One region of the Citrobacter koseri ATCC BAA-895 genome, then DNA from elsewhere that is predicted to be linked to it. Evidence: predicted binding sites of a transcription regulator. Region 1 holds the regulator's gene; the other holds the start of a gene.

Evidence for each region. The regulator sigma-54, encoded in region 1, starts transcription at its own class of promoters, with help from an activator protein. The targets are predictions, from matches to a motif close to GTTGGCACANNTTTCGCTNT.
Region 2: the regulator sigma-54 is predicted to act here: its motif matches at 2,663-2,682, upstream of glnK (P-II family nitrogen regulator).

The regions. Positions count from the first base shown of each region.
Region 1 is NC_009792.1:4,246,842-4,254,247, reverse strand. Features, by position in the region: gene arcB (aerobic respiration two-component sensor histidine kinase ArcB) at 1-194, shown strand, start outside; gene elbB (isoprenoid biosynthesis glyoxalase ElbB) at 425-1,078, shown strand; gene mtgA (monofunctional biosynthetic peptidoglycan transglycosylase) at 1,075-1,803, shown strand; gene yrbL (PhoP regulatory network protein YrbL) at 1,778-2,449, opposite strand; gene npr (PTS phosphocarrier protein NPr) at 2,660-2,932, opposite strand; gene rapZ (RNase adapter RapZ) at 2,929-3,783, opposite strand; gene ptsN (PTS IIA-like nitrogen regulatory protein PtsN) at 3,820-4,311, opposite strand; gene hpf (ribosome hibernation promoting factor) at 4,437-4,724, opposite strand; gene rpoN (RNA polymerase factor sigma-54) at 4,747-6,180, opposite strand; gene lptB (LPS export ABC transporter ATP-binding protein) at 6,228-6,953, opposite strand; gene lptA (lipopolysaccharide ABC transporter substrate-binding protein LptA) at 6,960-7,406, opposite strand, start outside.
Region 2 is NC_009792.1:2,504,222-2,511,627, reverse strand. Features, by position in the region: gene CKO_RS11530 (SmdA family multidrug ABC transporter permease/ATP-binding protein) at 1-706, shown strand, start outside; gene CKO_RS11525 (SmdB family multidrug efflux ABC transporter permease/ATP-binding protein) at 699-2,477, shown strand; gene glnK (P-II family nitrogen regulator) at 2,734-3,072, shown strand; gene amtB (ammonium transporter AmtB) at 3,104-4,390, shown strand; gene tesB (acyl-CoA thioesterase II) at 4,440-5,300, opposite strand; gene CKO_RS11505 (YbaY family lipoprotein) at 5,516-6,085, shown strand; partial or broken gene CKO_RS11500 (MGMT family protein) at 6,121-6,510, opposite strand; RNA gene ffs (signal recognition particle sRNA small type) at 6,595-6,691, shown strand; gene CKO_RS11495 (hypothetical protein) at 6,885-7,136, shown strand; gene CKO_RS11490 (hypothetical protein) at 7,133-7,348, shown strand; gene yczR (MocR-like transcription factor YczR) at 7,369-7,406, opposite strand, start outside.

The sequences.
Region 1 (7,406 bases):
AAGGCCACAAAATTAAAGGCGCGGCGGGCTCCGTCGGGTTGCGTCATCTACAGCAACTGGGTCAGCAAATTCAGTCGCCGGATCTTCCTGCCTGGGAAGATAACGTGGGTGAATGGGTTGAAGAGATGAAGCAGGAGTGGCAGCACGACGTCGCGGTGCTGAAAGCCTGGGTGGCAAACGCGGAAAAAAAATGACCCCGGATTGACCGGGGTGCGCGAATACTGCGCCAACACCAGGGAAATCGTGGCTGCGCCGTAAGTTATGATTGTTTTTTACACAGGCGCAGCTCTGCTTTTCAGGCCGCACGCAGTTAAGATAGCAAATCTTAAATGTTTTGTTACATGAATCAGTTAAATGTGTGAAGCGCAGCATTTTAATCAGAATTATTAATACGCTTCAGTAAGTTGCGAAAAGGATCATCACGATGAAAAAAATTGGCGTAGTGCTCAGTGGATGTGGCGTATACGACGGCGCCGAGATTCATGAAGCCGTTCTGACCCTTCTGGCGATTGCCCGCAGCGGCGCGCAGGCCATCTGCTTTGCGCCGGATAAACAGCAGGCTGATGTGATTAATCACCTGACGGGCGAAGCGATGGCGGAGACGCGAAATGTCCTGATCGAAGCCGCGCGCATTACGCGAGGGGAAATTCGTCCACTCGCTCAGGCGGTCTCCAGCGATCTGGACGCGCTGATTGTTCCGGGTGGATTTGGCGCGGCGAAAAACCTGAGTAATTTTGCCAGCCAGGGCAGCGAGTGCCGGGTAGATAGCGACCTGGCCGCGCTGGCAATCGCCATGCACCAGTCGGGTAAGCCGTTAGGGTTTATGTGCATTGCCCCGGCAATGCTGCCCAGGATTTTTGGTTTCCCGCTTCGTCTGACGATTGGCACCGATATCGATACGGCGGAAGTGCTGGAAGATATGGGGGCCGAGCATGTGCCATGTCCGGTTGACGATATTGTGGTGGATGAAGATAACAAGATTGTCACCACGCCTGCTTACATGCTGGCGCAGGATATTGCACAGGCGGCGACCGGCATTGAAAAACTGGTGTCTCGCGTACTGGTTCTGGCTGAATGAGTAAAGGGCGTTTCACTCCGCTGGCGTCCCTGCGCCGTTTGCTCCTGCGCATCCTTGTGGTGCTGGCGGTTTTTTGGGGCGGCGGCATCGCGCTGTTCAGCGTCGTTCCGGTGCCTTTTTCCGCAGTGATGGTGGAACGGCAGATTAGCGCGTGGCTGCAAGGCGATTTCGGCTATGTTGCGCATTCCGACTGGGCTGGCATGGATGCGATCTCGCCGTGGATGGGGCTGGCGGTGATTGCGGCGGAAGATCAGAAATTCCCGGAACACTGGGGCTTTGATGTTTCGGCCATTGAGAAGGCGCTGGCGCACAATGAGCGCAATGAAAACCGAATTCGTGGGGCGTCCACGCTTTCTCAGCAAACGGCGAAGAATCTCTTTTTATGGGATGGCCGCAGTTGGCTGCGTAAAGGGCTGGAGGCCGGGCTCACCGTCGGGCTGGAAACCGTCTGGAGTAAAAAACGCATCCTGACCGTCTACCTGAATATTGCGGAGTTTGGCGATGGCGTGTTTGGCGTGGAAGCGGCGTCGCAGCGCTATTTTAATAAACCTGCCAGCCGGTTAAGTATGTCAGAAGCCGCGCTATTGGCGGCGGTGCTGCCGAACCCTTTACGCTTTAAAGCGAACGCGCCTTCAGGCTACGTGCGTAGCCGTCAGGCGTGGATTTTGCGTCAAATGCGCCAATTGGGCGGCGAATCGTTTATGACGCGTAACCATCTGTATTAAGATTGCGCTGACGCGCGGCCTCAAGAGAGGGGAGCGGCAGCGCGCTTTTGTCTTCTTCCTGGCGGTTCATCTTCAGCGCCGCCACCAGACCCGGTTGGGCAATCAACCGTTCCCACTGTCTTTCCTGTTTGCGATGGCAAAACCAGGCTGACCAGCTTGCCAGCGGGATCAGCGTGCTCTCGCCGATGTTGTCGCAGATCACCGGGATCGCTTCGGATTCGCTAATGCGGTGACACAGAATATTTTGCGGCTTCAGGGTCATGGTGACGATGCGGTTATCGTAGATATAACGCTTGAGCGTTTTCAGCAACTGGCGCAGGACGGCGGCATCTTCGTCATTGCGGCACTGCGCTACAAATTCAGTCAGCGTGACGGACGGTTTGCCATCGAAATCGGTTATCACATCGTAGACGTAACCCGTACCACAATCGGTCTCTACCGTACCGTGATAGCGCGGGATGCCGCTCCAGTCTTGCAGGTAACGTGACAGATGCGCGTAATATTTCAGCTCACGGCGGATCTCTTTCTTGCCGCTGCGGTCGGCATTGTAAATGATCTTAATGCAGCGTTGGGCATCTCCCGGATGCGCATAACATTTACGATGGCGTCCGGTGCCCAGGGGATTTTGTTCAGATAAAAGTATCATGAGATCTCCTGGTAATGTTGCTAATAGAACCAGTATGAACGCTCAACTTAAATAGAACGTAAACAACCCCTCTTAAGGTTTTCTTAAGGTTTAATCAGGACGGAAAAGCGCACGGAATGTACAATATCGACGCAGGCAGAAAGACGAGGGAATAAAAAAAACGCCGGGTGGCGTTTTCTGGGGGAAAGGAAGAGACGAAAGCGAAATGGCCTAATCTTCGTCGAATCCTGAATTGAACAGCGCGATCACCGCCGCCAGCGCTTCGACCTCCTGCGGGCCGGTGGCTTCAATTTCTATCTGGCGACCTTTAGCAGAGTCCAGCATCAGCAGGGCGATGACGCTATTGGCTTCGGCTTCGGTTCCTTCATCATTGCGTAACAGCACTTCGGCCTCAAAACCCTGCATTAATTCAAACAGTTTCATCGCAGGCCGGGCATGCATACCCAGCTTGTTTGTGACTTCTACAGTCTGCTTCACGGTCATGTTTTGCGTTTTTCCAGCGTTCTATGGCGTGACTGCACGTTCTTACCGCGTGAACGGAAGTAGTCTGCCAGCTGTTCTGCAATATACACCGAACGGTGTTTCCCGCCGGTACAGCCGATGGCTACGGTGAGATAGCTACGGTTGTTTGTCTCCAGCATGGGTAACCATAACTCAAGATAGCTGCGAGTCTGGTAGATAAAATTGTGTACTTCTGTGTGCCTGTCGAGGAATGCCGCAACCGGTTTATCGAGGCCGGTCATTGGACGCAGTTTCGGGTCCCAGTGCGGGTTAGGCAGGAAGCGCACGTCAAAAACATAATCGGCATCGATTGGAATACCGTGCTTGAAGCCGAAGGACTCGAACACCATTGTCAGCTCGCGTTCGCGCTTGCCCAGCAGACGGGTACGCAGCATTTCCGCCAGTTCATGCACGGACATTTCAGAGGTATCGACAATCAGATCGGCGCGGGAACGCAGCGGTTCCAGCAGATCGCTTTCCTGGTCGATGGCGCTCTCCAGGGAGAGATTTTTGCTGGAAAGCGGATGCAGACGGCGCGTATCGCTGTAACGGCGAATCAGCGTGTTGCGATCGGCATCAAGGAACAGAAGCTGTGGTGAAAACGCATCGGGCAGGTTGTTCATCGCCTGCTCGAAAATTTCAGGGGACTCAGGCATGTTACGCACGTCAATGCTGACGGCCGCAGAAATCTGGCGATCGGCCAGCGTACGAGCCAGATCGGGCAACAGCACCACGGGGAGGTTGTCCACGCAGTAAAAACCCATATCTTCCAGCGCACGCAGGGCGACAGATTTCCCTGACCCTGAACGACCGCTGACGATCATCAGTACCATGTACCGTTTCTCCTCACAACAGATGCCATTGGGTGGTTATGCCTCATCCTTTCCACCTTCGGTGTCAGTGATGATTTGATACAGCTCTTCGTCACTCTGCGCGGCGCGCAGACGGCGGCAGATGGTTTTATCCGCCAGACGTTTAGCGACCAGCGACAGTGTATGCAGATGCGTTTTGGTCTGATCTGCGGGCACCAGCAGGGCGAAAAGCAGATCGACCGGTTGATTATCAATGGCATCGAAAGCGATAGGCGTTTCGAGTTGGACGAACACGCCGACGGCGCGCAGCGTATCTTCTTCCAGCTTGCCGTGCGGGATGGCGATACCATTGCCAATGCCGGTACTGCCCATTTTCTCACGCGTCAGGATTGCTTCAAATACCACCTGCGGAGGCAGGCTGAGCTGTTTTGCCGCCAGTTCACTGATAATCTCCAGCGCACGTTTTTTGCTCTGGCAGTGAACGCCGCTGCGCGTACATTCCTGGTTAAGTACGCTGCTCAGTTGTAGAGTCGTATCGTTATTTGTCATAATTTCACCTAAGAACCTGTTCCATCAGGATGATTCCTGATGAGGCAGATTCGGAGCGCTAACTGTACAAATGGCCTGTTGTGCGTCACAACAGGCCGTCCTGCACTCGCTAACTGCCCGGACAATTAGTGTTGTTTCAGTTTATCTTTGTGTTTCGTTAGCTGCCTTGCCAGTTTATCGATCAAACCGTCAATGGCGGCATACATATCCTGACCTTCCGCGCTGGCGTGAATTTCGCCACCGTTTACATGCAGTGTCGCATCCGAGATGTGTGTTACCTTCTCCACTTTCAAAACAACGTAGACCTGATTAATCCTGTCAAAATACTGCTCAAGTTTGGCGAATTTGGTTGAGACAAAGTCGCGCAGGGCTTCAGTAATTTCGACGTTATTTCCAGTGATGTTGAGCTGCATAGTGTCTTCCTTATCGGTTGGTTCAAACCAGCTGTTTGCGCTGATTGGACGGCGGAATGGATAAAGACTCTCGGTACTTCGCAACGGTGCGGCGCGCCACCATGATACCCTGATCCGACAACATAGAGGTTAACTTGCTGTCGCTCAGCGGCTTCGCGGGGTTCTCCGCAGCAATTAATTTCTTCACCAGCGCACGTATCGCCGTGGAAGAGGCTTCGCCTCCGCCTTCGGTATTCACATGGCTGGAAAAGAAATACTTCAGTTCAAAAATGCCGCGTGGACTGTGCAGATACTTCTGCGTGGTCACACGGGAAATCGTCGATTCGTGCATCTCGACGGCCTGGGCGATGTCCGCCAGCACCATCGGTTTCATAAACTCTTCGCCTTGCTCGAAGAAGGCCTGCTGCTGCTCAACAATACAGCGGCTCACGCGTAACAGGGTGTCGTTGCGACTTTCCAGACTTTTGATCAGCCACTTCGCATCCTGAAGGTTGCTGCGAATGAACTGGCTGTCGGCATCATTACGCGCGCCGTTGCACAGGGCGGCATAATGTTGATTGATCTGTAGACGGGGAATGCTGTCGCCGTTCAGCTCCACCATCCAGTAACCGTTATGCTTACGCACCAGCACATCCGGGATCACATATTCAGGTTCGCCGGTCTGGATAGACTGACCCGGTCTGGGATCGAGCGACTGGATAAGATTGACCGCCTCTTTCAGTACCTCTTCTTTCAGCCGCGTAACGCGCATCAGGGTGCGGAAGTCATGATTGGCCAGCAGATCGAGGTGATCGCTGATGATCAACCGGGCGTCTTCCAGCCAGGGCGTGGATTTATCGAACTGTGAGAGCTGGATCAGCAGGCAGTCACGGAGATCTTTCGCCGCCACGCCGATGGGATCGAAGCGCTGAACGCGTTTGAGTACCGCTTCTATTTCATCGAGGCCGATCTCTTCATCGCCGATGCTTTCGAGAATGTCATCCAGCGAAATGGTGAGATAGCCGGTATCATCAACGGCATCGACAATTGAGGTGGCAATCGCGCGATCGGTATCCGAGAACGGAGTCAGCCCGACTTGCCACATCAGGTAGTCCTGGAGGGACTGCGTGGTTTCGCCCTGGTACACCGGCAGCTCGTCGTCGATGTAGTCGCCGCTGGTGCCGGACGGCGTACCTGCGGTGTAAATCTCATCCCAGCTGGCGTCAAGCGGCAGCTCTTCGGGCATCTCTTTCTGTTCGAGCGCGTCTGCGGTATCCAGGGCTTCGTTGTCCTGGGTTTCGCGCGTGTCGATTTCATCGTGAAGATCGGTTTGCTCAAGCAGCGGATTACTCTCCAGCGCTTGCTGAAGTTCCTGCTGAAGTTCCAGCGTAGACAACTGCAACAGACGGATGGCCTGTTGTAGCTGGGGCGTCATCGCCAGTTGTTGGCTGAGCCTGAGTTGCAAACCTTGCTTCATGTTCAGAGTCGTTTTCTCCCGCTGTGACGTCGCAGTCTTCTACCCTATCAGAGTCTGAAGTCTTCCCCAAGGTATACGCGCTTAACGTGCTCGTCTTGCAGGATTTCTGTCGGTGTGCCGTGTGCGATCAGATGCCCCTGGCTGACAATATACGCGCGTTCACACACCGCCAGCGTTTCACGAACGTTGTGGTCGGTAATCAGAACGCCGAGACCGCTGTCGCGCAGGTGCTCGATAATGCGTTTGATGTCGATGACGGAAATCGGGTCAACGCCTGCAAACGGTTCATCCAGCAGGATAAATTTCGGATTTGCGGCCAGCGCGCGGGCAATCTCCACACGGCGGCGTTCACCGCCGGACAACGCTTGTCCGAGGCTGTCGCGCAGATGCTCGATGTGGAACTCTTCCATCAGTTCATTGGCACGGTCTTCACGCTGTTCGGTCGTGAGATCGTCACGAATTTGCAGCACCGCCATCAGGTTATCAAACACGCTCAGACGGCGGAAAATGGAGGCTTCCTGCGGTAAATAGCCAATACCGCGACGCGCGCGGGCATGCAGCGGCAGCAGGCTGATGTCTTCATCGTCAATAATAATGTTGCCAGCGTCGCGCGGCACAATGCCCACCACCATGTAGAAGGTAGTGGTTTTACCTGCGCCGTTCGGCCCGAGCAGACCGACGATCTCCCCGGAATTCACGGTCAGGCTGACATCTTCCACCACGCGACGGCCTTTATAGGCTTTCGCAAGATTCTTTGCAGTTAATGTTGCCATAACGAATTAGTTACCCTTCTTCTGTGCCGGGGCCTGGTCTTTGTTTTTGTCCTGCAACTGCGACGGCACCAGAACCGTCGTTACACGTTTGCCTTTTTCGCTGAACGCCTGCATTTTCTGCTCTTTCACCAGGTAAGTGATCTTATCGCCGGTGATGTTGCTGTCGAGCTGCTCCAGGTAGGCGTTACCGGTCAGGACGACGAAATCTTTCGCCAGCTCATAATGCATTTTTTGGGCATGGCCTTTTACCGGCTTGCCGTTGTCCTGCATCTGATAAAACGTCGCCGGGTTGCCGAAGCCGTCGATCACCTCTTTGCCTTGCTCGCCGCCCGGACGGGTGACGACCACTTTGTCGGCATTGATTTTGATGGTGCCCTGAGTCACGACGACATTTCCGGTAAACGTCACCACGTTACCCTGCATATCCAGTGACTGCTGGTCCGATTCAATATG
Region 2 (7,406 bases), 1.7 Mb from region 1:
ATTCCAGCTTGAGCCAGGGCAGATGCTGGGGATCTGCGGGCCGACGGGCGCGGGGAAAAGCACTCTTCTTTCGCTTATTCAGCGCCATTTCGATATTACGCAGGGGGATATCCGTTTTCATGATATTCCGCTGACGCGCTTGCAGCTTGATAGCTGGCGCAGTCGCCTGGCGGTCGTCAGCCAGACGCCGTTCCTGTTCTCCGACACGGTCGGCAATAACATCGCGCTGGGGCGCCCAAACGCGACGCAGGAAGAGATTGAACAGGTGGCGCGGCTGGCCAGCGTGCATGAGGATATTTTGCGTCTGCCTCAAGGATATGACACCGAAGTGGGCGAACGCGGCGTCATGCTATCTGGCGGGCAAAAACAGCGCATTTCTATTGCGCGCGCGTTACTGCTCAATGCGGAAATCCTGATTCTGGATGATGCGCTGTCGGCGGTGGATGGCCGTACCGAACACCAGATTCTGCATAATTTACGCCAGTGGGGAGAGGGGCGCACCGTGATTATTAGCGCGCACCGCTTATCCGCTCTGACGGAAGCCAACGAGATTATCGTGATGCAGCATGGCCATATCGCCCAGCGTGGCGATCACGATGAATTAGTGCTGCAAACGGGCTGGTATCGCGATATGTATCGCTATCAGCAACTGGAGGCGGCGCTGACTGACGCTCCTGAAATCAACGAGGAGACGGCAGATGCGTAGTTTTGGACAGTTATGGCCGACCCTGAAAAGGCTGCTGGCGTATGGTTCGCCGTGGCGTAAACCGCTTGCCATCGCCGTGGTGATGCTGTGGATCGCGGCAGCGGCGGAAGTCAGCGGCCCGTTACTTATCAGCTACTTTATCGACAATATGGTCGCGAAGAGCCACCTGCCTCTGGGCATGGTCGCGGGGCTGGTGGCGGCGTACATTGGCTTACAGTTTCTGGCGGCGGGGCTGCATTATGCGCAGTCGCTGTTGTTTAATCAGGCGGCCGTCGGCGTAGTGCAACAGCTGCGTACCGATGTGATGGATGCCGCTTTGCGCCAGCCACTGAGCGCCTTTGACACGCAGCCGGTGGGGCAACTGATCTCTCGCGTGACCAATGATACGGAAGTCATCCGCGACCTTTACGTTACGGTCGTGGCGACGGTGCTGCGTAGCGCGGCGTTAATTGGCGCGATGCTGGTCGCCATGTTCAGCCTCGACTGGCGGATGGCGCTGGTCGCGATGGCGATTTTCCCGGCGGTGCTGGTGGTGATGGTGATTTACCAGCGCTATAGCACGCCGATTGTGCGCCGCGTGCGGGCATATCTGGCGGACATCAATGATGGCTTCAATGAGGTCATTAACGGCATGAGCGTCATTCAGCAGTTCCGCCAGCAGGCGCGGTTCGGCGAGAGAATGGGGGAGGCCAGCCGCTCGCACTATATGGCGCGGATGCAGACCCTGCGACTGGACGGCTTTTTATTGCGCCCGCTGCTCAGCCTTTTTTCCGCGCTGATCCTCTGCGGATTACTGATGCTGTTTAGCTTTACCTCGCGCGGCACCATTGAAGTCGGGGTGTTGTACGCCTTTATCAGCTATCTGGGGCGTCTGAACGAGCCATTGATTGAACTGACGACCCAACAGTCGATGTTGCAGCAGGCTGCGGTGGCGGGGGAGCGCGTATTCGAACTGATGGACGGCCCACGCCAGGATTATGGTCGGGATGAGCGCCCGTTGCAGTCGGGCAGGATTGACGTTGATGATGTCTCCTTCGCCTACCGTGACGACAATCTGGTGCTGCAAAACATTACGCTCTCCGTTCCGTCGCGCAGCTTTGTGGCGCTGGTCGGGCATACCGGCAGCGGCAAGAGTACCCTCGCCAGCCTGCTGATGGGGTATTACCCGCTTACACAGGGAGACATTCGCCTTGACGACCGTTCGCTGTCAACGTTGAGCCACGGGGTTTTACGTCAGGGAGTCGCGATGGTGCAGCAGGACCCGGTGGTGATGGCGGATACGTTCCTGGCGAACGTTACGCTGGGGCGCGATATTTCGGAGGAACAGGTCTGGCAGGCGCTGGAAACCGTGCAACTGGTGGAGCTGGCGCGTAGTCTGAGCGAGGGTATCCACACCCGGCTGGGCGAGCAGGGCAATAATCTGTCCGTCGGGCAGAAACAGCTGCTGGCGCTGGCGCGGGTGCTGGTTGATACGCCGCAGGTTCTGATTCTGGATGAAGCCACCGCCAGCATTGACTCCGGTACTGAGCAGGCGATTCAGCAAGCGCTGGCGGCAGTGCGTGAACACACCACGCTGGTGGTGATTGCACATCGCCTGTCAACCATTGTTGATGCGGACACCATTCTGGTGCTGCATCGCGGGCAGGCGGTCGAGCGCGGTACGCATCAACAACTGCTCGAAGCGCAAGGGCGTTACTGGCAGATGTACCAACTACAGCTTGCCGGTGAAGAGCTGGCGGCCAGCGCGCGTGAGGAATCGCTCAGCGCCTGATGGTGCTGCGCTTATCAGGCCTACGGACAATGCGCTCTTGTAGGCCGAATAAGGTGCTTACGCCGCCATCCGGCAATCAACAATCTGGTGCAAAAATGTAACGTACCATGCACCGTTATAGTGCGTTTTTTCTTTTCCTTCCCCTGCCGTACCCTACAAGCCTGAATTATCCCGCGTTTTTCATTTCTGGCACACCCCTTGCAATATCCCTGTCGTGAAGCGGCAGACATTATCGAATTCTGACAGGAGGGGATCTATGAAGCTGGTTACCGTGGTAATCAAACCGTTCAAACTGGAAGACGTCCGTGAAGCACTGTCTTCGATTGGTATTCAAGGGCTGACAGTCACCGAAGTGAAAGGCTTCGGGCGTCAGAAAGGCCATGCCGAGCTGTACCGCGGTGCGGAATACAGCGTCAACTTCCTGCCCAAAGTGAAGATTGATGTGGCGATTGCCGACGACCAGCTTGATGAAGTCATTGAGGTCATCAGCAAGGCGGCCTACACCGGAAAAATTGGCGACGGCAAAATTTTTGTCGCTGAGCTGCAACGTGTCATTCGTATTCGTACCGGCGAAGCCGACGAAGCGGCACTGTAACTCCTGGCACACAGTGATAGGGAACGAAAAGATGAAGATAGCAACGATGAAAACTGGCCTTGCTTCACTGGCTTTGCTTCCAGGTCTGGCAATGGCGGCTCCGGCGGTTGTGGATAAAGCCGACAATGCCTTTATGATGATTTGCACCGCGCTGGTGCTGTTCATGACCATTCCGGGCATTGCTCTGTTCTATGGCGGATTGATCCGTGGAAAGAACGTGCTGTCGATGTTGACGCAGGTTGCCGTCACCTTCGCGCTGGTCTGTATTTTGTGGGTTGTTTACGGCTATTCGCTGGCCTTTGGCGAGGGGAACAACTTCTTTGGCGACTTCAACTGGGTGATGCTGAAAAATATTGAGCTCACGGCAGTGATGGGCAGTTTCTACCAGTATATTCACGTTGCTTTCCAGGGCTCTTTCGCCTGCATTACCGTCGGGCTGATCGTAGGGGCGCTGGCTGAACGTATCCGCTTCTCTGCGGTACTGATTTTCGTGGTGGTGTGGCTGACGCTCTCCTATATCCCGATTGCGCATATGGTCTGGGGCGGCGGTTTGCTGGCTTCTCACGGCGCGCTGGATTTTGCGGGCGGTACGGTCGTGCATATCAATGCGGCGATTGCTGGTCTGGTGGGCGCTTATCTGATTGGCAAACGTGTCGGCTTTGGTAAAGAGGCGTTCAAACCCCATAACCTGCCGATGGTTTTCACCGGCACCGCGATCCTCTATATCGGCTGGTTTGGCTTTAACGCCGGGTCGGCGGGCATGGCGAACGAGATTGCTGCACTGGCCTTTGTTAACACCGTGGTGGCAACGGCTGCCGCTATTCTGGGGTGGATTTTCGGCGAGTGGGCGCTGCGCGGTAAACCGTCTCTGCTGGGCGCCTGCTCCGGCGCTATCGCGGGACTGGTCGGCATAACGCCAGCCTGTGGTTACATTGGCGTCGGCGGCGCGTTGATTCTCGGTGTCGTTGCGGGGCTGGCGGGTCTGTGGGGCGTGACGATGCTTAAACGTCTGCTGCGTGTGGACGATCCTTGCGATGTGTTTGGCATCCACGGCGTTTGCGGCATCGTTGGGTGTATCCTGACCGGGATCTTTGCATCCACCACGCTCGGCGGTGTAGGGTTTGCCGAAGGCGTGACGATGGGGCATCAGCTGCTGGTGCAGCTGGAGAGTATCGCTATCACCATCGTCTGGTCTGGCGTAGTGGCGTTTATCGGCTACAAACTGGCGGATATCACCGTTGGGCTGCGCGTACCGGAAGAGCAGGAGCGCGAAGGTCTGGACGTCAACAGCCACGGCGAGAATGCGTATAACGCCTGATCATCAACAGGCCGAATGGCGACGCTTTTGCGTCGCCATTCGGCCATTTTCAATTGCGATTGCGCATCACGCCTTCCTGAACGGTCGACGCGACCATCACGCCATCCCGCGTGTAAAACTCCCCACGAACAAAACCACGGGCGCTGGAAGCCGAGGTGCTCTCTACGCTGTACAGCAACCATTCGTTCATGTTGAAAGGGCGATGGAACCACATTGAATGGTCGATCGTGGCAATTTGCAGACCTTTCTCCAGGAAGCCGATGCCGTAGGGTTGCAGCGCGACGGGCAGGAAATTCAGATCGGAAGCATAACCCAGCAGATACTGATGAATGCGGATATCATCCGGTATCGTACCGTTGGCGCGGATCCAGACCTGACGCGTCGGGTTCGCAACGTGGCCTTTTAACGGGTTGTGGAACTCCACCGGGCGGATCTCCAGCGGGCGGTCGCTGATAAATTTCTCTTTCAGCACGGGCGGCAGCAGATGCGCCAATGAACGGGCGATCTCCGTCTCCGATTGCAGCGTTTCCGGCGCAGGGGCGTCCGGCATGGTTTTCTGATGCTCAAATCCCTCTTCCGGCGCCTGGAAGGAGGCTGTCATATAGAAAATAGGCTTCCCGTTCTGGATGGCGGCGACGCGACGCGCGCTGAAACTGTTGCCGTCGCGCAGAACTTCCACATCGTAAATAATGGGCTTCAGGCTGTCGCCGGGGCGCAGAAAGTAGCTGTGAAAAGAGTGAACCAGACGTTGTTCAGGTACGGTCTCTTTGGCGGCATACAGCGCCTGACCGACCACCTGACCACCAAAAACCTGACGTAATCCTAAGTCTTCACTTTGGCCCCGAAAGAGTCCTTCTTCAATTTTTTCCAGATCTAACAATGACAGCAAATTATTCAGTGCCTGACTCATACGTGCTCTCCAGGTAACAACGGCGCCGAAGCGAGGTAGGCAGAGTATAACGCAATTTTGAAAGTGGTCCGATGGGTGCAATAGTCTGAATTACGGACTAATTCCAGGCAAAAATAAGTGAGATATGCCACACTTAGTCACGTTATGTCTTTGTTAACCACTCTTCCGGCGGGTAAAGCACCTCCCGCTGATGCATTGATGATAAGGAGAATTTAATGAAACTCGTGCACATGGTAAGTGGTTTAGCGGTTGCGGTTGCTCTGGCAGCCTGCGCAGACAGAAGCGCAGATATCCAGACGCCTGCGCCTGACCCAAATACTTCTGGCGTGGCTACACAGTCAACTATTCAGCAACCTAATGTCTCCGGTACCGTCTGGATCCGTCAGAAAGTGGCCCTGCCACCGGATGCCGTACTGACCGTGACGCTGTCTGATGCCTCACTGGCGGATGCGCCGTCGAAAGTGCTGTCGCAGAAAGCGGTGCGCACCGAGGGGAAACAGTCGCCATTTAGCTTTGTACTGCCGTTTAACCCGGCTGACATCCAGCCAAATGCGCGGATTCTGTTGAGCGCCGCCGTGACGATTAATGACAAACTGGTCTTTATCACCGATACCGTACAGCCAGTTATTAATCAGGGCGGCACGAAAGCGGATCTGACGCTGGTGCCGGTTCAGCAAACGGCAGTGCCTGTTCAGGCCAGCGGCGGCGCAGCGACAACCGTACCGTCAACGTCGCCGACGCAGGTGAACCCGTCTTCCGCCGTACCGGCGCCGACACAGTACTAAGCTCTCACAGGACAACCCTCTCCGGCCGGAGAGGGTTAATAAATCCAGCGATATCGTTGCATATCGATTTGCCCACTCCCCGAGACCACCACGCCTTCTGACAGTAACGCCTGACGTTGGCGTTGCAGGTCTGGTCCGGTCAGGGAGATGGCGCCATGACGATTCACGACCCGATGCCAGGGGAGGGTGCTGCCTTCCGGCAATCGTTTTAATACGCCGCCGACCTGACGCGCGGCACGAGGTGAACCGGCGAGGCGGGCGACGTCGCCATAAGTCGTGACAAACCCTTCGGGGATTGAGGCCACGATTTGCCAGACGCGTTGGGGGAAAGTGTCTTGTCTGTCCATCATTCATTCCTGCGATAATCTTTCAGCATAATCGTGAACCGCCGGGGAGTGAAGCCTCATTGCGCAAGAAAACAGCATCCGATGTTGGATGGGTTGCATTTACAGGGGCCAGCAGTGATAATGCGCCTGCGCGTTGGTTAACAACGCTCTCAATGGGGGCTCTGTTGGTTCTCCCGCAACGCTACTCTGTTTACCAGGTCAGGTCCGGAAGGAAGCAGCCAGAGCAGATGACGTGTGTGCCGGGATGTAGCTGGCAGGGCCCCCACCCAATTCTGCCGTCCGGCAACCTCTTCATTTTCCTCCTCTTGTCATATTAACGTCATTATTTTGTCATCAAATGCTGGCAGAGTGTTATCGGGACGTTATTAATCAGTTTGTGCCCTGATATTCACGCGGTGACGATAGCTGTGTCGCACACGACGTGTTTTGCCTGTTTACAAGGACTCTTTACGATGGCTACTGCTGTACTAAATGTCAAAATCGATGAGACGTTAAAAGAGAAGCTTCGCCATTATGCCGAAGCAAATAATGAGAACTTAAGTATCACCACAGAAAAACTGCTGCTGATTGCATTTGAGGCCGCAGAAGAGGCGGGAGTCTCGGCGAGTGATATCGACAGTCAGCATACGGAAGAATCCGTAGATGAGCCGCTTACTCCTAAAGAAATCAAAGCATTACGCAGATTACTCAAGAAGAAAAAATGAAACAACAACTCTCAATCGCCAGTAATTATGGCGAAGCCTGCGAATTACTGCGTTCCGGCTATGTGAAGCATGTTCGTCTTAACTGGAATGTTGGTAGTGATGAATTCTTTCGTATTGCCTCCGACTGGTGCGATGCCGGGGCAAAAATAAAGAAAGACGGCGAGAACTTCATTATTTCCCTGAAAGGTTTCCCCGTCCCACGCCAGCAATAAAACGACGATGACAGGCCATATTAGATAATTTTGCGTATTTTCCCTGCGCTGTTTTGTG